3 regions of the Sphaerisporangium sp. B11E5 genome follow, and region 2 is predicted to be linked to each of the others. Evidence: predicted binding sites of a transcription regulator. Region 2 holds the regulator's gene; each other region holds the start of a gene.

Region 1 (7,090 bases), on a different contig from region 2:
GGTCGCCGCCGCCGGCGCCACCGCCGACCCGGTGAAGGACTACCTCAAGCAGATCGGCAAGGTCCCCCTGCTGAACGCCGAGCAGGAGGTCGAGCTGGCCAAGCGCATCGAGGCCGGCCTGTTCGCCGAGGAGCAGCTGGCCAACGACGGCGAGCGGCTGCCCGTCGACGTGCGCGCCGAGCTGGAGTGGATCGCCGAGGACGGCCGCCGGGCCAAGAACCACCTGCTGGAGGCCAACCTCCGGCTGGTCGTCTCGCTGGCCAAGCGCTACACCGGCCGCGGCATGCTGTTCCTGGACCTCATCCAGGAGGGCAACCTCGGCCTGATCCGCGCGGTGGAGAAGTTCGACTACACCAAGGGCTACAAGTTCTCCACGTACGCCACCTGGTGGATCCGGCAGGCGATCACCCGGGCCATGGCCGACCAGGCGCGCACCATCCGCATCCCGGTCCACATGGTCGAGGTCATCAACAAGCTGGCCAGGGTCCAGCGCCAGATGCTCCAGGACCTCGGGCGCGAGCCCACCCCGGAGGAGCTGGCCCGCGAGCTCGACATGACCCCCGAGAAGGTCGTCGAGGTGCAGAAGTACGGCCGCGAGCCGATCTCCCTGCACACCCCGCTCGGCGAGGAGGGCGACAGCGAGTTCGGCGACCTCATCGAGGACTCCGAGGCCATCGTGCCCGCCGACGCCGTCAGCTTCACCCTGCTCCAGGAGCAGTTGCACTCGGTGCTCGACACGCTGTCCGAGCGCGAGGCGGGCGTGGTCTCCATGCGGTTCGGCCTCACCGACGGCCAGCCGAAGACCCTCGACGAGATCGGCAAGGTCTACGGCGTGACGCGTGAGCGCATCCGGCAGATCGAGTCCAAGACCATGTCGAAGCTGCGCCACCCCTCCCGGTCCCAGGTCCTGCGCGACTACCTGGACTGATCACGATCAGCCGCGTGGCTCCCGTCCGTTCAGGGCGGGAGCCCGGTCGTCTTAGCCCCCGGCTGCCCTCGGGCCGTCCCGGCCGTCTCCGCCCCTGGGCGTCTCTGCTCCCGGCCGTCTCCGCGGCCCGGGCGGCGGCTCGGCGGGGTCGCGATCCGGTGTTCTGGGGTGAAGGTGTGCGGTCAGGGGTCCGCCGGGGCGGGGAGGGATGCCCGGTGGGGCGATACGGCATTCGCGGGCATCGCCGCACGGGTCGCGCGGCCGGGGTGGTGCCCGGAGGCCACGACCGGGCGGTCGCGCCGGGGGGTCTTAACGCGGCCGTAACGTCCCGGTAGCGCCGGGAGTCTTGACGTTTCCTAGGCTCCGCGCCATGGGTGTGATCGAAGTGGATCGGGCTCGTGCTCGGGGGCCACGACTGATCGCAAGCCGTCCGTGGACGGATGCCGTGCTCGACGAGGCGGTGCACGCCCTCGGGCGTGGGCACCTCGAATCCGCTCTTCCCGCTCTCGTCGGTTCCCGGGGGGACCACGAGGTACGCGCGCTGCGTGTCGAGGCGCTGGGAAGGGCCGCCGTGGGTCTCACCGGGGGCATCGAGGCCCTGGTGTCACGAGACCGCGCCAATCCCGATCTGTGGTTGTGGCTCGCCCGCGTCCGCATCGAAGAGGCGTGGCACATCAAACCGGACGTCCGGGCGCGAGCCGTCCAGGCGGACCGCCTGCAGATGTACCAGCGTGCCTTGGAGTCCGCCCGGACGCCGCTGCACACCGCCGCGCGGCTCGTCCCGGACGACCCGGTGCCGTGGATCTCCCTGTTGTGGCTGGCCGTGGGCCTGGAATGGCCGAGGCGGGAACGGGACGAGATCTACGAGGAGGCGCTCGCCCGCGCCCCGCGCCTGTACGCCACGGCCGTCGCCCGCCTGATCAGCCTGTCGCCCGGCTGGGGCGGCACGAGCCAGGAGATGCTGGTGTTCGCCCGCGCCGCCGCCGCCCGCGCGGGCAGCGGCGACCCGATGTCCGCCCTGCTGCCGCTGGCCTACTTCGAGCACATGTCCGGTGAGCGGGTGAGCCGGTCGCGATTATGGGATTCGTTCGAGGTGCAGCGTGAACTGACCGCCGCCTCCGGCCGCTGGCACGACGTGCGCGGCGGACGGCCGCACCCCCGCACCGTGGAGGCGCACAACGCGTTCGGCGCGGCGTTCTACCTGGCCGACATGCGCAGGCCCGCCCGCGGCCACCTGGCCCGCACGGCCGGCCGGTTCAGCACCCTGCCGTGGTCGCATCTCGGCGACCCGGCGAAGGAGTACAGCAAGGCCTGCTCCCGGCTGAACGTCACGTATTGATCACGATGTCCACGGTCCAGGGCTCGCCCGCCCGCGGCGGCGCGCCGAGCTCGGCCGTGTGACCGAGGTCCCTCAGCAGCCCGGCGAGCGCTCTCGGGCTGCGGGGACTCGTCCCCTGTTCGAGAAGTGAGCGCGCGACCGCGCCGCGCGTCGCCTTGGCCATGTGGCTGACCACGGAACGTGTGCCGTCCACCTCGCGAAGCACCCTGATCGTGACCGTGGGTGACGGCGGGCGCCAGGCCGCGGCGTAGGTGGAGGAGCGCAGATCCACGATGAGCCCGCGTTCCGAGCCGAGTGCGTCGGTGAGGAAGGGCCGCCAGTGGGCCGCCAGACCGCCCAGGCGCGGCAGGCGCACGCCCATGGAGAGCCGGTACGGGGGAACCCGGTCCCGCAGGCGCAGCGCGCCCCACAGGCCCGAGAACACGATCACGGAACGGTTGGCGCGCCGGCGGGCGGCGGTGTCCAGGGTGGCGAGGCCCAGATTGTCGTACAGGACCCCGGTGTACAGCCTCGCGGCGGGCAGCGTGGCCGCGGTGCGCAGCTCGCGGTCCACGGCGAGCTCACCGGCCTGGCCGGTGGTGAGCCCGAGCACGGCCAGCGCCTCCTCCCGCGGCCCATGGGCCACGGCGGTGAGCGCGTCGAGGACCTTCTCCCGGGCGGAGGTCAGCGCGGGGAAGCTCAGGGCGTCCAGGTCCAGGGGCCGGCCGTCGCCATCGGCGGCCTTTCCCTCGGACGGCGGCAACAGGATCAGCACGGCGCACGATCCTAGCGCCCGCCCAGGTCAGGGGACCCGGCGAGCCCTAAGCGTCCCGGCGATCCTCCGCGGGGCGCCGGGGGGTCGGCGTCCCGCATGGCACGCGGTGACGTCCAGGAGGGCCTGATGTCACCGCGTTTCGTGTGTGGTTGTGATCTATGGGGTCAGGAGCGGGGAGCCGGTGCTCACCGCTCGTTGCTGGCAGATGTTGCGGGGGTTTCGCTCAAGCGCGCCGACTCGTCCTGGATTTCGGCACCCTTGTCGCGCAGGGCGGCGACGTGCCGTCGCCCGTGGTGGGCGCAGAACAGCAGCTCCCCGCCCATGGGGAGAGACGCGCGGATGTACGCCTGGGCGCCGCACCGGTCGCAGCGGTCCAGGGCGGTCAGCGGCTTGGTGGGGGCGAGTGCTCCAGTCACGTATCGCCTTTCGGGTCACCCCACTGACGTGGGGATTTGGCGTCAGTCACTTGGCACAACATCTAACCCGATACGGACGTTCCCAATCGTGCCCGGGATACGCCGAGAGCAGAATGTGTCGTTAAGTGAGGTGATTCCGTCGCGGGATGACGCAGTACCCCGTAGTGGTGGGACGCTTAGGGGCGGCGTGGCAGCGGAAACGGTAGGCTACGCACACATGTTCGATGTTCAGTGGGAGTGGGAGTGACCGCAGTCAGCGCGGAGACGGGCTACACCGCCCGTCACCTGTCGGTGCTGGAGGGCCTTGAGGCCGTCCGTAAGCGCCCCGGAATGTACATCGGTTCCACTGACAGCCGCGGTCTCATGCACTGCCTCTGGGAGATCGTCGACAACGCCGTGGACGAGGCCCTGGCCGGGTTCTGCACGCGCATCGAGGTGGAGCTGTTCGCCGACGGGTCCATCGAGGTCCGCGACGACGGCCGGGGCATCCCCGTCGACGTCGAGCCCAAGAGCGGCCTCGCCGGTGTCGAGCTCGTCTACACCAAGCTCCACGCGGGCGGCAAGTTCGGCGGCGGCTCCTACACCGCGTCCGGCGGCCTGCACGGCGTCGGCGCCTCGGTGGTCAACGCGCTGTCCTCGCGGCTGGACGTCGAGGTCGACCGCGACGGGCGGATCCACGAGATCAGCTTCCGGCGCGGCGTGCCCGGCGTGTTCGACGGCGACGGGCCCACGGCCCGGTTCAAGAAGAAGTCGGGCCTTCGCGACGGCGGGCCGCTGCGCAGGAAGCGCACCGGCACGCGGGTGCGGTGGTGGGCCGACCGGCAGATCTTCCTGCGCGAGGCCGAGGTCTCGCTGGACGAGATCCACGTCCGCGCCCGGCAGACCGCCTTCCTCGTGCCCGGCCTCACCATCGCGGTGCGCGACGTCCGGGGCGAGGAGGTGCTGGAGGAGGAGTTCCGCTTCGACGGCGGCATCTCCGAGTTCACCGAGTTCCTGGCCCGCGACGAGGCCGTGTGCGACGTCATGCGCCTGCAGGGCTCCGGCCACTTCCACGAGACCGTCCCCGTGCTCGACGACCAGGGCCACATGACCTCCACCGAGGTGGAGCGCGAGCTCACCGTGGACGTCGCGATCCGCTGGGGCAAGGGCTACGAGACGGCCGTCCGGTCGTTCGTCAACGTGATCGCCACCCCCAAGGGCGGCACCCACGTCAGCGGCTTCGAGCGCGCCCTGGTCCGCACGATCAACGAGCAGCTCCGCGAGACGCGGCTGCTCAAGAACGGCGACGACCCGGTCACCAAGGAGGACATCCTGGAGGGGCTCACCGCCGTGGTGACCGTCCGGGTGCCCGAGCCGCAGTTCGAGGGGCAGACCAAGGAGGTCCTCGGCACCTCGGCGGCCAGCCGCATCGTGTCCCACGTGGTGTCCAAGGAGCTCAAGGAGCTGTTCGCCAGCACCAAGCGGGCCCACAAGCTCCAGCTCCGCGCCGTGCTCGAGAAGATCGTCTCGGCGGCCAAGGCCCGCATCGCGGCCCGCGAGCACCGCGACAACCAGCGCCGCAAGAGCGCCCTGGAGAACTCCGCGCTGCCCGCCAAGCTGGTCGACTGCCGCAGCGACGCGGTGGACCGCAGCGAGCTGTTCATCGTCGAGGGCGACTCGGCGCTCGGCACCGCCCGCGCCGCCCGCGACTCGGAGTTCCAGGCGCTGCTTCCCATCCGCGGCAAGATCCTGAACGTCCAGAAGGCGTCGGTCGCCGACATGCTGAAGAACGCCGAGTGCGCCGCGATCATCCAGGTGATCGGCGCGGGCTCGGGCCGGGGCTTCGACATCGAGGCCGCGCGGTACGGCAAGGTCATCCTGATGGCCGACGCCGACGTGGACGGCGCGCACATCCGGTGCCTGCTGCTCACCCTGTTCCACCGCTACATGCGGCCCATGATCGAGGCCGGCCGGGTGTTCGCCGCGGTGCCGCCGCTGCACCGCATCGAGATCACCAACCCCGGCAAGGGCAAGGACAAGTACGTCTACACCTACTCCGACGCCGAGCTGCAGCGCACGCTGCGCGAGCTGGAGCGCCGGGGGCGCCGCTGGAAGGACCCCATCCAGCGGTACAAGGGCCTCGGCGAGATGGACGCCGACCAACTGGCCGAGACCACCATGGAGCCGCGGCACCGCACGCTGCGGCGGGTGCGCATCGAGGACGCCGAGGCGGCCGAGCAGATCTTCAGCCTGCTGATGGGCAGCGACGTCGCGCCGCGCCGCGAGTTCATCGTGAGCAGCGCCGCCGAGGTCGACCGCGAGAGCATCGACGCCTGAGCCGGGGCCCGGGGCCCCGGCTCCGCGCCGCCGTCAGACGTCGACAGGCATGAGCTTGCCGGTGTGCACGTCGTAGATCGCGCCGCCGACGGCCAGCCGTTCGGGCAGGTAGGGGTAGGTGCGGATGCGCACCAGGTCGCGGCGCAGGGCCGCGTCCTGGTCGGGCACGGTGTGGAACTCCAGGCTGCGGGTGTCCATCCCGTACTCGTCGCTGATGAGGCGGTGCACGTCCTCGTCGGTGGACTTCGCCATGCGGCAGTCGGTGTGCGGCATCACCAGCACGCGGTCCACGTTGAGCAGGTAGACGGCGAGCACCAGGGTGCGCAGCACGTCGTCGGTGACCCGGGCCCCGGCGTTGCGGAGGATCTTGGCGTCGCCCGCGGTGAGGCCGAGCAGGCCGAGCGGGTCGATGCGTGAATCCATGCAGGTCACCACGGCGAGGGTACGTGCGGCACGGCCGGTCAGAGAGGAGTTCGAGAAGCTCTGGGCGTACTTCTCATTGGCGGCCAGCAGGTCGTCAAAGGCTCCGGTCATGCCATCAATGTTCCCGGATGCCAGAATCCGTAATAGCAGCGGGTGGGTCCGGAATGATGATTGCAAAGACGCCGCGACCGGGTGTCACTTCACGTGATGATGAGATCACAGGGAGTGCGAGGTCGTGGGAGGCTTCTTCATCGTGGGCATGACCGATTCGCTGGCCGGCTACCTGCGCGGCCGCGCCAGGTGGCGTCTGGACCGCGTGCAGCGCAAGGACGGCGGCTGGAACGCCCGCTGCGCCCTGGCCCTCCTGGACGCCGCCGCCTACGTCCAGTCGCTGCCCGAGGACGACCCGCTGATCCTCGCCCTGGAGGACGCCGGCTGCTTCGGCCCCTACGGCCTCGGCGACTTCGAGCCCGTGGAGCCGGTCGCGAAGCTCATCGACTTCTGGTCCGAGGGCGAGCCCTGGGAGCTTCTCACGGCCATCCCCCCGGTCGCCCGGGGGGATTCCGTGCGCTCGGACCGCTGACTACGCGGGTTCGTTCCCCGGCTTCCACTTGATGCCGCACCCGAGGCTCGGCGCCTGGTCGCCCGGCACCTCCTGCCCCGCCAGCACCGCGTCGATCGCCCGCCGCAGCGACGCCCCCGTCACCGGCACCTGGTTGGACGGCCGCGCGTCGTCGAACTCCCCCCGGTACGCCAGCCGAAGATCGGCGTCGTACAGGAAGAAGTCCGGCGTGCAGGCCGCCCGGTAAGCGTGCGCGACCTCCTGCGACCCGTCCACGAGATAGGGGAACCCGAACCCCGCCCGCGCCGCCTGCTCCGCCAGGTGCGCCGCGCCGTCGTCCGGATACCTCTCC
Region 2 (7,090 bases):
CCACACCGGCGAGTTGAAGCTGAACACCTGGTGGATCAGCGCGTGCTTCAGCTCGTGGTCGAAGATCTCGGCGTCCTCCTCGGTGGCGAAGTAGCCGTGCTCGCGCCCGGTGCGGGTGTAGACGCCCACCACCCGGTCGACCAGGTCCTTCAGGCTGCGCTCGCGCTTCGGCGTGCCGACGGCGCCGCGGAAGTACTTGGTGGTGACGATGTTGGCGGCGTTCACCGACCAGAAGTCGGGGAACTCCACGCCGCGCTGCTCGAAGTTGATCGAGCCGTCCCGCCAGTTGGTCATGACGACGTCACGGTGCTCCCAGCGCACCTGGTCGTACGGGTGCACACCGGGGGTGGTGTGGATACGCCTGATCTTCAAGCCCTTGGGGGCGCGCTTGCCCCCGCGTCCCACTGAGCCACTCACCGTCTCCGTCATGATCTCCCCCTTCCGGGGCCCAGGCCCACGTTCACGAAAACACGTCGTCACACCGTTCCGATCCCCGAGGGGACCGGTCACCGTCAGGCCGGTTCCGCCCGGCCGGCCGCCCTGGCGTCCCGCGCGGCCCGAAGCTGCTCGATCTCCGCCTCGAAGTCGGCGAGCGTCTCGAAGCCGCGGTACACCGAGGCGAACCGCAGGTACGCCACCTCGTCCAGGTCGCGCAGCGGCCCGAGGATGGCGAGGCCCACCTGGTGGGCCGGGATCTCGGCCGTCCCGGTGGCCCGGATGCTCTCCTCGACCCGCTGGCCGAGCTGGGCCAGGGAGTCCTCGCTGACCGGCCTGCCCTGGCAGGCCCGCCGCACTCCGGCGATCACCTTGTCCCGGGAGAACGCCTCGGTCACCCCGCTGCGCTTGCTGACCATCAGCAGCACCGTCTCCTGCGTGGTGAACCGGCGTCCGCACTCGGGGCAGGTGCGCCGGCGGCGGATCGCCGCGCCGTCCTCGGTGGAACGGCTGTCGATGACCCGGGTGTCCGGATGACGACAGAACGGACAGTGCACGTGCCACCTCCCCCGCCCACGCGGAACAGGCCGGCGCACATTCCGGTGACTACCCGGTGCGCCGACGGAAACACAACCTATGGTGAACCACATCGGTGTAACTACTAGATGTTGTGGTCCAACCGTAGGAGTGCCGCAGCATGAACGCAAGTCGAAGCGACCCCTACGCCCGGACCACCCCGCCCATCAGCGACAACGGCATCAGGAGCGGCGTGTCGCACCACTGTGCCCCAGTGGCACCCCTTGCCCCACAAGGCACCACCCGTACGCCGCCGGAAGCCGCTCCGCACCGGTGCAGAACCTTACGGAGGGGCGCCGCGTGTGATCGACTTCGACACCCGCCAGGCATAAGATCGCAGAAGTCGAACACGAGAGCGATCGAACTCCCGTACGATGGCGGACACGATAATGCCCGCTCAGGGGCATGATTCTCGAACATGTGTTTGATGACGATCTTGAACGGAGCTATTGTCGCCGTGTGGGCGGCATGCAGGCATGGCAGGCACACCGGCGGCCGGGCTGGGCGGGCGCCACGGACCGAGCGCCTCACCGGCGCCCGGTGAGGAGGAGTTCATGAGCGAGCAGGGCGAGACCGGCGCGGTCGCCAGTGATCTGGCGGTGCGAAGGCGTGACGAGCTCGGGCTCACCCCGAGGCAGCGCAAGATCCTTGAGGTGATCCGCGACTCGGTGCAGCAGCGGGGCTATCCGCCGTCCATGCGCGAGATCGGCGAGGCCGTCCAGCTGACCAGCACCTCCAGCGTGTCCCACCAGCTCACCGCGCTCCAGCGCAAGGGATACCTCCGCCGCGACCCCCACCGGCCGCGTGCCCTGGAGGTCCGCCTGCCCGGTGAGCCCGCCCTCTGGGTGGACCCTGTGGACGGCGAGGAGGAGTCGCTGGTCAGCAGGCCCACCGCGGCGTTCGTCCCGCTGGTCGGCCGCATCGCCGCCGGTGGCCCCATCCTGGCCGAGGAGCGCGTCGAGGACGTCTTCGCGCTGCCCAAGCAGCTCGTGGGCGAGGGCACGCTGTTCCTGCTCCAGGTCGCCGGCGACTCCATGATCGAGGCCGCCATCGCGGACGGCGACTGGGTCGTGGTGCGCCAGCAGCCGGTCGCCGACAACGGCGACATCGTCGCCGCCATGATCGACGGCGAGGCCACCGTGAAGACCTTCAAGCGCAAGGACGGCCACGTCTGGCTGGTGCCGCAGAACCCCGTCTACGACCCCATCCCCGGCGACGAGGCCACCATCCTCGGCAAGGTCACCGCCGTCCTGCGCAAGCTCTGACCCCGTCCCGTCCGGCCGCCAGGTGCCGGGTCAGCGATCGCTGACCCGGCTCTTCGGGTGTCTTCGCACCGCGTCAGGGGACGATGTTCACCAGCTTCGGCGCCCGCACGATCACCTTGCGGGGGGCGCCGTCCAGGTACGTCCGCACCTTCTCCGAGGCCAGGGCCAGCTCCTCCAGCGCGGCGCCGGAGATGTCCGGAGAGACCTCCAGGCGGTCGCGGACCTTGCCGGCGACCTGCACGACGCAGGTGACGGACTCCTGCACCAGCAGGGCAGGGTCGGCCGTCGGCCAGCCGGCGTGCGCGACGGTCGGGCCGTGGCCCAGGCGCTCCCAGCCCCCCTCGGCGCAGTACGGGGCGACCAGGGACAGCAGCACCGCCAGGGTCTCGGCGGCCTCGCGGACCGCCGGGTCGGCGGCACCGGGGCCGGTGTCGATGGCGCGGCGCGCGGCGGTGGTCAGCTCCATGGTGCGGGCGACCGCCACGTTGAACTTGTGCGCCTCGACCAGGCGGGTCACCTCGTCGATGGTGCGGTGGGTGACCTTGCGCAGCTCGGCGTCGCCCGTCGAGAAGTCGGCCCCGGGCGCGGACGCGGCGCCGGCCTCGGCCATCACGCGGAACGCCCGGCTCAGGAACTTCTGCGACGCCGCGGCCGAGACGTCCGCCCAGTCGATGTCGTCCTCGGGCGGGCCGGCGAACACCATGGTCAGCCGCACGGCGTCCACACCGAAGTTGTCGATCTGCTCGCCCAGGTCGACGCCGTTGCCCAGCGACTTGGACATCGCCTTGCCCTGGTTGATGACCTGCCCCTGGTTCAGCAGGCGCAGGAAGGGCTCGGGGAAGTCCACCATGCCCATGTCGTGCAGCACCTTGGTGAAGAACCGCGAGTACAGCAGGTGCAGCACCGCGTGCTCCACCCCGCCGACGTACTGGTCGATCGGCCCCCAGCGGCGCACCTGCTCGACGTCGAACGGCGCGTCCTCCGACTGGGGCGAGCAGTAGCGCAGGAAGTACCACGAGGAGTCGACGAAGGTGTCCATCGTGTCGGTGTCGCGCAGCGCGGGGCCGTCGCACTTGGGGCAGGTGACGTTCACCCAGTCGGTGGCGCTCGCCAGCGGCGACACGCCCTTCGGCGCCAGCGCCTCGCCGCGCAGGTCGGGCAGCGTGACCGGCAACTGGTCGTCGGGGACGGGCACCTCGCCGCAGTCGGGGCAGTGGATGATCGGGATCGGCGTGCCCCAGTAACGCTGGCGGGACAGCAGCCAGTCGCGCAGGCGGTAGTTGACGGCGGCGGCGCCGGTGCCGCGCTCCCCCAGGATCTCGATGATGCGCGCGATGGCCTCGGTCTTGGTCAGCCCGTCCAGCGGCCCGGAGTTGACCAGGCGGCCCTCGCCCGGGGTCGCGGTGCCGGTCCCGGCCGGGTCGGGCAGGCCGGTGTCCACGACGACCCGCACCGGCAGGCCGAACTTCAGCGCGAAGTCCAGGTCGCGCTGGTCGTGCGCGGGCACCGCCATGATCGCGCCGTGGCCGTAGTCGGACAGCACGTAGTCGGCCGCCCACACGGGGATGCGCTCGCCGTTCACCGGGTTGATCGCGTGGCGCCCCAGGAAGACGCCGGTCTTCTCCTTGTCGGTGGCCAGCCGCTCGATGTCGGTCAGCTTGGCGACCTCGGTGCGGTACGCCTCCAGCGCGGGCCGCTGCTCGGGGGAGACGATCTCCTCGGCCAGCGGGGCGTCCGCGGCCACGACGAAGAACGTCGCGCCGTACAGCGTGTCCGGGCGGGTGGTGTAGACGGTGACCGGCTCGGCGCGGCCCTCGATCTGGAAGGCGACGTCGGCGCCCTCGGAGCGGCCGATCCAGTTGCGCTGCATGGTCAGCACGCGCTCGGGCCAGCCGCCCTCCAGCTGCGCCATGTCGTCCAGCAGGCGGTCGGCGTAGTCAGTGATCTTGAAGTACCACTGGGTCAGCTCCCGGCGCACCACCTCGGCGCCGCACCGCTCGCAGTGGCCCGCCACGACCTGCTCGTTGGCCAGCACCGTCTGGTCCTGCGGGCACCAGTTGACCAGGCCGCCCTTGCGGTAGGCCAGGCCCCGCTCGAAGAAGCGGTTGAACAGCCACTGGTTCCAGCGGTAGTACTCCGGGTCGCTGGTGTGCAGGCGGCGCGACCAGTCGAAGGAGATGCCGTACCGCTTGAAGGACGTGGCCTGGGTCTCGATGTTGGCGTACGTCCACTCCGCGGGGTGGGCGTTGCGCCGGATCGCGGCGTTCTCGGCGGGCAGGCCGAAGGAGTCCCACCCGATGGGGTGCAGGACGTTGTACCCCTTCTGGAACCAGTAGCGCGCGACGACGTCGGCGATGGCGAAGACCTCGCCGTGCCCCATGTGCAGGTCGCCGGACGGGTAGGGGAACATGTCGAGCAGGTACTTGCGGGGACGCTCGTCGTCGTCGCCGCCGGCCCGGTAGGGGTCCAGTTCCTCCCAGCGGCGCTGCCACTGGGGCTGCAGCGTCTGCGGATCGTACTGCTCGTCGCTCACGGTCTCGTCCTTTGGTTCATCTGGGGCGCGGATGGCTTGATCGATCTTGACCAATAAATAAACCCCCCGTGTCCACGAGGGGCAGCCGCGTCGACCCGCGTCTCAGCGCGCTCGACGCGGCCGGCCAAGAAGCAGGGTCCCGCCACGCATAGCTCAAGGGTAGCGCAGGCCGCAAAGCGCGTTCATATCGTTTGGGCTGCCGGGTGGCCGGGTGATCGAAATGGGGGCACATAGCGACCCGATGGTGATAGATCCGTTGTGCCCCGTATGTACCTTTAGTTTACGCTTTTCGCTGTGGTGAACTCGTATGGGCCAGGACGCGGCCCGGATTTCCCGGGGGACGACCTGCCGATGCAGGATCCGCCGACCGACCCCAACGGCCTGAGGCTGCGGGAACCATTCTCCGATTCTCCTGCGGACACCCCCGCTCCACATGAGATCATGCCGAGCACCCCCAATCCGGGCATGATTTCGGGAGGTTCGCCCGCGATGGCACCTGAGCAGTCCAGCCGGCCCACGCGGGCCCCGGCATGGCCGGAAAGCCCCCCGCCGTGGCCGGAGATGCCACCGCCGTCCGCGCCCCCGTCGTACCAGGACCCGGTCGCCCCGCCGCCCGGCCCCTCGCACCACACCGGCCGTCCCGAGCACGGCCCCCACGCCACCGGCCCGCAGCCCTACGACACCCCCGTACCGCCGTCGTACGCGCCCCAGCCCACGGGCCCCCAGCAGTACCCGCCCCAGACGGGGCCGCAGGGGTACACCTCCCAGCCGACCGGACCGCAGGGGTACACCCCGCAGCCCTCCGGACCGCAGCAGTACACCCCGCAGCCCTCGGGCCCCCAGCAGTACGGCCCCCCGCAGCGCTACGGCTCCCAGCCGACCGGACCACAGCAGTACACGCCGCAGCCGAGCGGCCCCCAGCAGTTCGCCGGGCAGACCGGCACCCAGCAGTTCGCCGCCGCGGGCACCATGACCGCGCCCGGGACCCCGCCGCCCGTCCCCGCCGACGAGCAGCCCCTCCCCAACGGGCACGCCCCGGGCCCGGTGAACGGCGCCAACGGCCAGATGCCCGTCCCGCCGGACGGCCCGGGCGCGCGGCAGTACACCCCGCCGGGCACCGAGACCACGGTGCGGCTCGCCGGGACCGCCGCCCCCGAGCGCACCGCCCCGGCCCCCGGCCGCAGGAGGCGCCCGGACAGCGGCCCCGAGGACCCCTACAAGCCGTTCGTCACCGCCGGGCAGATCAGCGGCCCGAAGACCCCGCCGCCCGAGCGCCAGCAGCAGTTGTGGAACACCGTCTTCGGTGACAACTACGAGGCCATCGGCGAGGGCCAGGAGGACGAGGGCACCGGCGGCAGGCGCGTGTGGCTGCTCGCCCTGGTCGCCTCGGTCGCGGTGGCCCTGGTCGCCGCGCTGCTGTGGGCGTTCCTCGCCGGCCCGCTGCGCTCCGCGCCCGAGGCCGGCGGCGGGCCCGGTGGCGGCGGCGCGAGCGGCGCGGCGTCCCCGCCCGCGGCCAAGCCCACCACGGGGACCAAGCCGCAGACGGTGGGCAAGCTGCCCAAGTACCGCGGCGAGGCCTCGCCCCGGGCGGGCACGGTCAGCGACGACGCGGCCGGGCTGAACATCCCGCGCCTCGGCGGCCAGTGGCGTCTCGACACCCGCGCCGACCACATCCGCTCGACGTACGGCTTCGAGACCCGCCAGTACGTCCCCGCCGGCCAGGACACCGCGGGCAACCCGCAGTTCGCCCAGCTGATGACCGGGCCGCTCGCCGCCTCGCTGGCGTCGAAGTACTCGCCGGACGAGCCGCAGAACCTCACCCCGGTGATCAGCGCCGTGGCGTTCGCCGCGCGCAACAAGTTCTTCCCCGAGGGCAACAAGGTCGTCAAGACGGCCGAGCAGCGCCTGACGGCGGGCGGCAAACCCGCGCGGCTGGTGGCGTACCAGGTCACCGCGGGCGAGCAGAAGACCACCCTGGTGGTCGCCGCGGTGAGCACCGGCGCCGACGTGCCGTCGATCGTCTACATGACGGTGCCGGAGACCAAGAAGGCGCTGCTGCCGGACGTCAACACCGTCTTCTCCTCGATCCGCCCCTTCACCGGCGTCTCGTGAGGTGAGGCCGCGCCCGCGGGCGCGGCCTCGTTCACCGGAAGTCGCAGGGCAGGTGCTTGACGCCGTTGATGAAGCTGGAGAACAGCAGCTCGGGGTGGCCCGCCTCGATGGACGGCACCCGCGAGAGCAGCTCGCGGAACATCACGGTGATCTCGCGACGGGCCAGGTG
Region 3 (7,090 bases), on a different contig from region 2:
CCAGAAGGCCGCCACCATCGGCGCCCTGTCCGGTGGCCGCTTCACCCTCGGCCTCGGCGCCGGGGAGAACCTCAACGAACACGTCGTCGGCCGCGGCTGGCCCCCCGTCAACATCCGCCACGAGATGTTCGGCGAAGCCATCGAGATCATCCAGGCCCTGTTCGGCGGCGAGTACGTCAGCTACCGCGGCGACCACTACACCGTGGACTCCGCCAAGCTGTACGACCTCCCGCCCAGCGAGATCCCGATCGCCATAGCCGCCTCCGGCTCCCAGTCGGTGGACTTCGCCGCCGAATACGGCGACGCCCTGGTGGCGGTCCACCCCGACACCGCTCTGGTCGACCGCTTCCAGACCTCGGGCGGCTCAGGCAAGCCCATCTACGGCCAGCTCGCCATCTGTTACGACCAAGACGTGGAAGCCGCCAAGACCCGGGCCCACCGCCTGTGGCGCTGGTTCCCCGCCGGCTGGAAGGTCCTGTCCGAACTTCCCGCCCCCGTCAACTTCGCCGCCTACTCCCAGTTCGTCCGCCCGGACGACGTGGCCTCCCAGGTCCCCTGCGGCCCCGACGTCCGCCCCGTGGTGGACGCCGTACGAAAGTTCACCGACGCCGGCTTCACCCACGTGGCCCTGGTACAGATAGGCGGAGCCCACCAGGAGGACTTCCTCACCTGGTCCCAGAAGGAACTCCTCCCAGCTCTCCACGCCCTCTGACCCCGGCTCCCCACCACCGCGCAGCCGGTCCCCGGTCACGGCCCTGAACGGCACACACGAACCCCGCGCCGCCGTACGGCGAGGTCTCGGGGGGCGCGTACACGCCAACCAGCCGGCGCCGCCGTACGGCGAGATTTCCGGGGACGTACACGCCAACCACCCGGCGCCGCCGTACGGCGAGATTTCCGGGGACGTTCACGCCAACCACCCGGCGCCGCCGTACGGCGAGATTTCCGGGGACGTACACGCCAACCACCCGGCGCCGCCGTACGGCGAGATTTCCGGGGACGTACACGCCAACCACCCGGCGCCGCCGTACGGCGAGGTTTCCGGGGCATACACGCGAACACCTGGCGCCGTACGGCGAGGTCTCGGGCGATGGGTCAGTCCAGTCCGTCGAACAACTCGTCCTCGGTGGGCTGGCCCTCGGATTCGAGTGCCTCGCGGACGACGCGGTAGGCGATGCCGCCGGAGTACCCCTTGCGGGCGAGCATGCCGGCAAGGCGGCGGACGCGGGCCGCGGGCTCCAGGCCCTCGGTGGCCGGGAGGCGGCGTGCCACCAGCCGGCGGGCGGTCTCCACCTCCTGCTCGGGGTCCAGCCGGTCGACGGCGTCCCGCACGGTGTCCTCCGCGACGCCACGGGTGCGCAGCTCGGACGCCAGGGCACGACGCGCCAGCCCGCGCCCGGCGTGCCGCGAATCGACCCACGCCTCCGCGTACGCCTCGTCGTCGATCAGCCCGACCTCGGTGTACCGGTCGAGCACGGCCTCCGCCACGTCCTCCGGCACATCCCTTTTCCGCAACGCCCGCGCCAGCTCCGCCCGCGTACGCGGCGCCAACGTCAGCAACCGCAAACAGATGGCCCGCGCCACCGCCGCCGGATCAGCCTCCGGCCCCGACGCCGCCACCGACCCGGGCACAGGCCCATCGAACCCCTGCCCGGCCCCCCTGGACCTGCCCGACCTCCGCCTGGACGCCCCGGACCGCCCGGACCTACGCCCCGCACCGCCCAACTGAGCGGACGCCTCCCCGGACACCTCGAAATCCGCCTCGGAGAACCCGAACCGATCGGACGCCTCCTCCGACGTCCCGGAATCCTGCCCGGAGAACCCGAACCGGCCGGAGCTCTGGGCTGAGGGTCCGCCCCGGCCGCCGTTGTCTCCAGGAGGGGACTCGCCGCCGTCGCCCCGGGTGGGGGCGGTGGGGTAGGGGCCGGGGTCGTCTGCGGGCATGCCTGGTCAGCTCCGGGGCGGCGGCGGTCAGACGTCGCCGGGCTTGGGGACCTTGGGGCCGCGGGTGGGGGCGGGGGGCGGGGTGGCGGCCTGGGGTTCGGCGGGGGTGTCGATGCGGGGGCCCACGCCGAGCTTTTCCTTGATCTTCTTTTCGATCTCGTTGGCGATGTCGGGGTTGGACTTGAGGAAGTTGCGGGCGTTCTCCTTGCCCTGGCCGAGCTGGTCGCCCTCGTAGGTGTACCAGGCGCCGGCCTTGCGGACGAAGCCCTGCTCGACGCCCATGTCGATCAGGCCGCCCTCGCGGGAGATGCCGACGCCGTACAGGATGTCGAAGTCGGCCTGGCGGAAGGGCGGGGCCATCTTGTTCTTGACGACCTTGACGCGGGTGCGGTTGCCGACGGGCTCGGTGCCGTCCTTGAGGGTCTCGATGCGGCGGACGTCGAGGCGGACCGAGGCGTAGAACTTGAGCGCCTTGCCACCGGTCGTGGTCTCGGGCGAGCCGAACATGACGCCGATCTTCTCGCGGAGCTGGTTGATGAAGATGGCGGTGGTGCCGGTGTTGTTGAGCGCGCCCGCGACCTTGCGCAGCGCCTGGGACATCAGCCGGGCCTGCAGGCCGACGTGGCTGTCGCCCATCTCGCCCTCGATCTCGGCCTTCGGCACCAGGGCCGCGACCGAGTCGATCACGACGAGGTCGATCGCGCCGGAGCGGATCAGCATGTCGGCGATCTCGAGGGCCTGCTCACCGGTGTCGGGCTGGGAGACCAGCAGCGCGTCGGTGTCCACACCGAGCTTGCGCGCGTAGTCGGGGTCGAGGGCGTGCTCGGCGTCGATGAACGCCGCGATGCCGCCCCCCCGCTGCGCGTTGGCCACGGCGTGCAGCGCCACGGTGGTCTTACCGCTGGACTCGGGGCCGTAGATCTCGACGATGCGGCCCCGGGGGAAGCCCCCGATGCCGAGCGCCACGTCGAGCGCGATCGCCCCGGTCGGGATCACCTCGATGGGGGCCCGCGCGTCATCGCCGAGGCGCATGACAGAGCCCTTGCCGAACTGCCGCTCGATCTGGGCGAGCGCGGTCTCAAGGGCCTTCTCGCGGTCGTTGGCTGCCATGGGATGCCCCCTGGAGGGTGTAGAAGTCTTCGTTTCCGTCGCCTGGGAAGCTACGGGGTGGCACCGACAATTTCCGGAACCCGCGGCACCGGGGGTCGGCAGCTCCAAATATAGCGAACGATTGTTCGATCGTGGGGGGAACTCCCGAGCGGCTCGCCGGACGCGGGCGCGAGGCCGCCACCTGTTTCCCCGGCTCCCGGCGCGGGTGACTCAGGGTCAGCGCAGTCGCGGGTCGACGTCGGTCACCTCGCACACGGCGCGCCAGACGACCTTGGCCGACTCTCCCTCGGCGAGCGCCTGCGTGACGGTGCGGCCGCCGAGCTGGGCGATGACGTAGTCATGCGCCCAGGACTCGGCGTATCTCTCGCCGAAGTGGCGGTTCATCCGCTGCCAGAATTCCGTGAGACGCATCCCACCAGTATCGTCGCCGGCCCGAGGCGCCTGGACCGCGGCCGTCGCCGCGCGGGACGCGTGGGCCTCACATGACCTTGTTGCCGTACATCTCCCCGAGCGGGTCGGCGAGCAGCTCCAGGCGGGCGCCGTCCGGGTCGCGGAAGTAGATCGACGCGTTGCTTTCGAGCTGGTACGGGACGCCGGCGTCGTCCAGCTTGCCGCGCAGCTTCTCCCACTTGCCGCGTTCCACGGAGATGGCGATGTGGTGCAGGCCCCCGAGGACCTCCTGGTACTCCGACAGGTCGAGCCCCGGCAGGTCGAAGAACGCCAGCAGGTTGCCGTTGCCGATGTCGAAGAAGAAGTGGTTGGAGCCCTTGTAGTCCCGGTTCTCGAAGATCTCGGTCAGCGGGAACTCCAGGAGGTCCTGGTAGAACGTGATGGTCCGCTCGACGTCGGAGCAGATCAGTGCGAAGTGGTGCAGGCCGCGGGCGCTGCTTTCCGGGCGCCGGGCGTGGAGGTGCTGTTCCCGGATACGCTCCCGGGCCGCATCGATCGCCGCATAGTCGATGTCCATGCTCCCAGGTGACGTCCCTGGTGTCCTGGATGTCAAGACCGGTGACGGTGGCGCCTCACGGCCGGGGTACGGCCCGTCCGGTGCCGGGCGACGGCCGTTTCTGTCGGTGGCGGGTTGCATGATGGGACGGTGACCGCTTCGGTGTTCGACCACTTCACGCCGGTGACCAGGCGATGGTTCACCGGCGCCTTCGCCGCGCCCACGGCGGCGCAGGAAGGCGCCTGGCGGTCCATCGCCCAGGGCGACAACACCCTCGTGGTGGCGCCCACCGGCTCGGGCAAGACCCTCGCCGCCTTCCTGTGGTCCCTGGACCGCCTGGCCGCCACCCGCATGACCGCCGGGTCCGGTGGCGTCTCAGGGTCCCGTGCGGCCGGGAAGGGCACCAAAGGGGGCAAGGGTGAGAAGGGTGCCGGGCGTGGGAAGAGCGGTGACGGGCCGCGGCGGTGCCGGGTGGTGTACGTGTCGCCGCTCAAGGCGCTGGCGGTGGACGTCGAGCGCAACCTCCGCGCGCCGCTGGCCGGCATCGGGCAGGCGGCCCGCGCCATGGGGCTGCCCGCGCCGGACGTCTCGGTGGCCGTCCGCTCCGGTGACACCACCACCGAGGACCGGCGCCGGTTCGCCGCCCGGCCCTCCGACATCCTGATCACCACACCCGAGTCGCTGTACCTGCTGCTGACCAGCAAGGCGCGGGACGCCCTGCGCGAGGTGGAGACCGTCATCGTCGACGAGGTGCACGCCGTCGCGGGCACCAAGCGCGGCGCCCACCTGGCGCTGACCCTGGAACGGCTGGACGCGCTGCTGCCGCGCCCGGCCCAGCGCATCGGCCTGTCCGCCACGGTCCGCCCGGTGAGCGAGATCGCGGCGTTCCTCGGCGGCTCCCGCCCGACGACGGTCGTGCAGCCCCCGTCCGAGAAGGTCATCGAGATCGAGGTGATCGTCCCGGTCGAGGACATGACCGAGCTGGACGGCCCACCGCGCGGAGCCCCCCGCCCCGGCGGACAGCTCGTCGATCCCGCTCTGTGGGAAACCGCCGGGCCCGGTCTCCCGGAAGACGGCCGGCCCGGGTTCCCCGCCGACGGCGAGCCCGCCCTGCGGAAGAACGGGGAGCCGGGGTTCCCCGAGGACGACGAGCTCGCTCTGGGGAAGAACGGGGAGCCGGGGTTCCCTGACGGCGACGAGCTCGCTCTGGGGAAGAACGGGGAGCCGGGGTTCCCTGAGGGCGGGGACTCGTCGTGGGCCGTGGAGGAGCCGCCGCGGCGGTCCATCTGGCCGCATGTCGAGGAGCACCTGCTCGGGCTGATCGGCTCCCATCGCTCCACCATCGTCTTCGCCAACTCACGGCGGCTCGCCGAGCGACTGTGTTCGCGCCTCAACGAGCTGGCGTACGAGCGTTCCGCCGCGGCGCAGGGAGGTGTCCCTGGTGAGCTCACAGGCGGGGATGGCGAGGGGGGGCCGGCGGCCCGGTCGGCGCCGGCCGGGGTCATGGCGCAGGCCGGGGTGACCAAGGGGGGTGTGCCCGAGATCGTGCGGGCCCATCACGGTTCGGTGTCCAAGGAGCAGCGGGCGCAGATCGAGGAGGCGCTGAAGTCGGGGCGGTTGCCCGCCGTTGTGGCGACGTCCAGCCTGGAGCTCGGCATCGACATGGGGGCGGTCGACCTTGTGGCGTGTGTGGAGGCGCCGCCGAGCGTCGCGAGCGGGCTGCAGCGCATCGGGCGGGCGGGGCACCAGGTCGGTGCGGTCTCCAAGGGTGTGATCTTCCCCAAGTACCGCGGCGACCTGATCCAGACGGCCGTCGTGTCCGAGCGCATGAAGGCCGGGCAGATCGAGGAGACCCGTTACCCCCGCAACCCGCTGGACGTCCTGGCGCAGCAGATCGTGGCCATGTGCGCGCTCGACGAGTGGACGGTGGACGAGCTGGAGACCCTGATCCGCCGCGCCGCCCCGTACGCCACGCTGCCGCGCAGCGCGCTGGAGGCCACGCTGGACATGCTGGCCGGGCGCTACCCGAGCGACGAGTTCGCCGAGCTGCGGCCCCGCGTGGTGTGGGACCGGGTCACGGGCCGGGTGACCGGCCGTCCCGGCGCCCAGCGGCTCGCGGTGACCAACGCCGGCACCATCCCCGACCGCGGCATGTTCGGCGTGTTCCTGGCGGGCGGCGACACCGGGCGCGGCGGCCGGCGGGTCGGCGAGCTGGACGAGGAGATGGTGTACGAGTCCCGCGTGGGCGACGTCTTCGTGCTGGGCGCCACCTCCTGGCGCATCGAGGACATCACCGCGGACCGTGTGCTGGTCTCCCCCGCCCCCGGCCGTCCGGGCAAGCTGCCGTTCTGGCACGGCGACACGCCGGGCCGCCCGGCGGAGCTCGGCCGGGCGCTCGGGGCGTTCCTGCGCGACATGTCCGGCGGGGACTCCTCCCGGCTCACCGACGCCGGGCTGGACGGTTACGCCGCCGCCAACCTGCTCGCCTACCTCGCCGAGCAGCGTGAGGCCACCGGCTACGTGCCCGACGACCGCACCGTGGTGGTCGAGCGGTTCCACGACGAGCTCGGCGACTGGCGGGTGGTGATCCACACGCCGTACGGCGCGCGGGTGCACGCCCCGTGGTCCCTCGCCATCGGGCGGCGGCTGCGTGAGCGGTACGGCATGGACGTGCAGGCCCTGCACTCCGACGACGGCATCGTGCTGCGCATCCCCGACACGCTGGAGGGCCCGCCCACCGACGTGGCGGTGTTCGACCCCGACGAGCTGGAGCAGATCGTCACCGAGGAGCTCGGCGGGTCGGCGTTGTTCGCGTCGCGGTTCCGCGAGTGCGCGGGGCGGGCGCTGCTGCTGCCGCGGCGCAACCCCGGCAAGCGTTCGCCGTTGTGGCAGCAGCGGCAGCGGGCCGCCGACCTGATGAAGGTCGCGAGCAGGTACGGCTCATTCCCCATCGTGCTCGAGACGATGCGTGAGTGCCTTCAGGACGTGTTCGACGTGCCCGGCCTGGTGGCGCTGATGCGTGACGTCGCCGCGCGCCGGGTGCGGGTGGTGGAGGTCGAGACCGGGCAGGCGTCGCCGTTCGCGGCGTCC

What was found. Region 2 encodes LexA, which represses DNA repair genes until DNA is damaged. Its sites were predicted from a motif close to TCGAACANNTGTTCGA; they were not measured.
Region 1: ABGB17_RS22580 (DNA topoisomerase IV subunit B) is a predicted target of LexA. The motif match lies at 3,647-3,662, and genes of this name have one in related genera.
Region 3: recA (recombinase RecA) is a predicted target of LexA. The motif match lies at 3,168-3,183, and genes of this name have one in related genera.

The regions. Positions count from the first base shown of each region.
Region 1 covers NZ_JBDPMD010000026.1:37,458-44,547, forward strand. The annotation lists gene ABGB17_RS22560 (RNA polymerase sigma factor) at 1-928, shown strand, start outside; gene ABGB17_RS22565 (hypothetical protein) at 1,374-2,267, shown strand; gene yaaA (peroxide stress protein YaaA) at 2,257-3,021, opposite strand; gene ABGB17_RS22575 (hypothetical protein) at 3,207-3,437, opposite strand; gene ABGB17_RS22580 (DNA topoisomerase IV subunit B) at 3,681-5,753, shown strand; gene ABGB17_RS22585 (carbonic anhydrase) at 5,787-6,287, opposite strand; gene ABGB17_RS22590 (hypothetical protein) at 6,412-6,759, shown strand; gene ABGB17_RS22595 (thioredoxin family protein) at 6,760-7,090, opposite strand, start outside.
Region 2 covers NZ_JBDPMD010000049.1:24,963-32,052, forward strand. The annotation lists gene ABGB17_RS31605 (vitamin B12-dependent ribonucleotide reductase) at 1-429, opposite strand, end outside; gene nrdR (transcriptional regulator NrdR) at 513-992, opposite strand; gene lexA (transcriptional repressor LexA) at 1,566-2,276, shown strand; gene leuS (leucine--tRNA ligase) at 2,350-4,842, opposite strand; gene ABGB17_RS31625 (hypothetical protein) at 5,299-6,921, shown strand; gene ABGB17_RS31630 (cytochrome P450) at 6,953-7,090, opposite strand, start outside.
Region 3 covers NZ_JBDPMD010000011.1:53,663-60,752, forward strand. The annotation lists gene ABGB17_RS13620 (TIGR03557 family F420-dependent LLM class oxidoreductase) at 1-712, shown strand, start outside; gene recX (recombination regulator RecX) at 1,096-1,944, opposite strand; gene recA (recombinase RecA) at 1,972-3,054, opposite strand; gene ABGB17_RS13635 (DUF3046 domain-containing protein) at 3,271-3,465, opposite strand; gene ABGB17_RS13640 (VOC family protein) at 3,533-4,021, opposite strand; gene ABGB17_RS13645 (DEAD/DEAH box helicase) at 4,151-7,090, shown strand, end outside.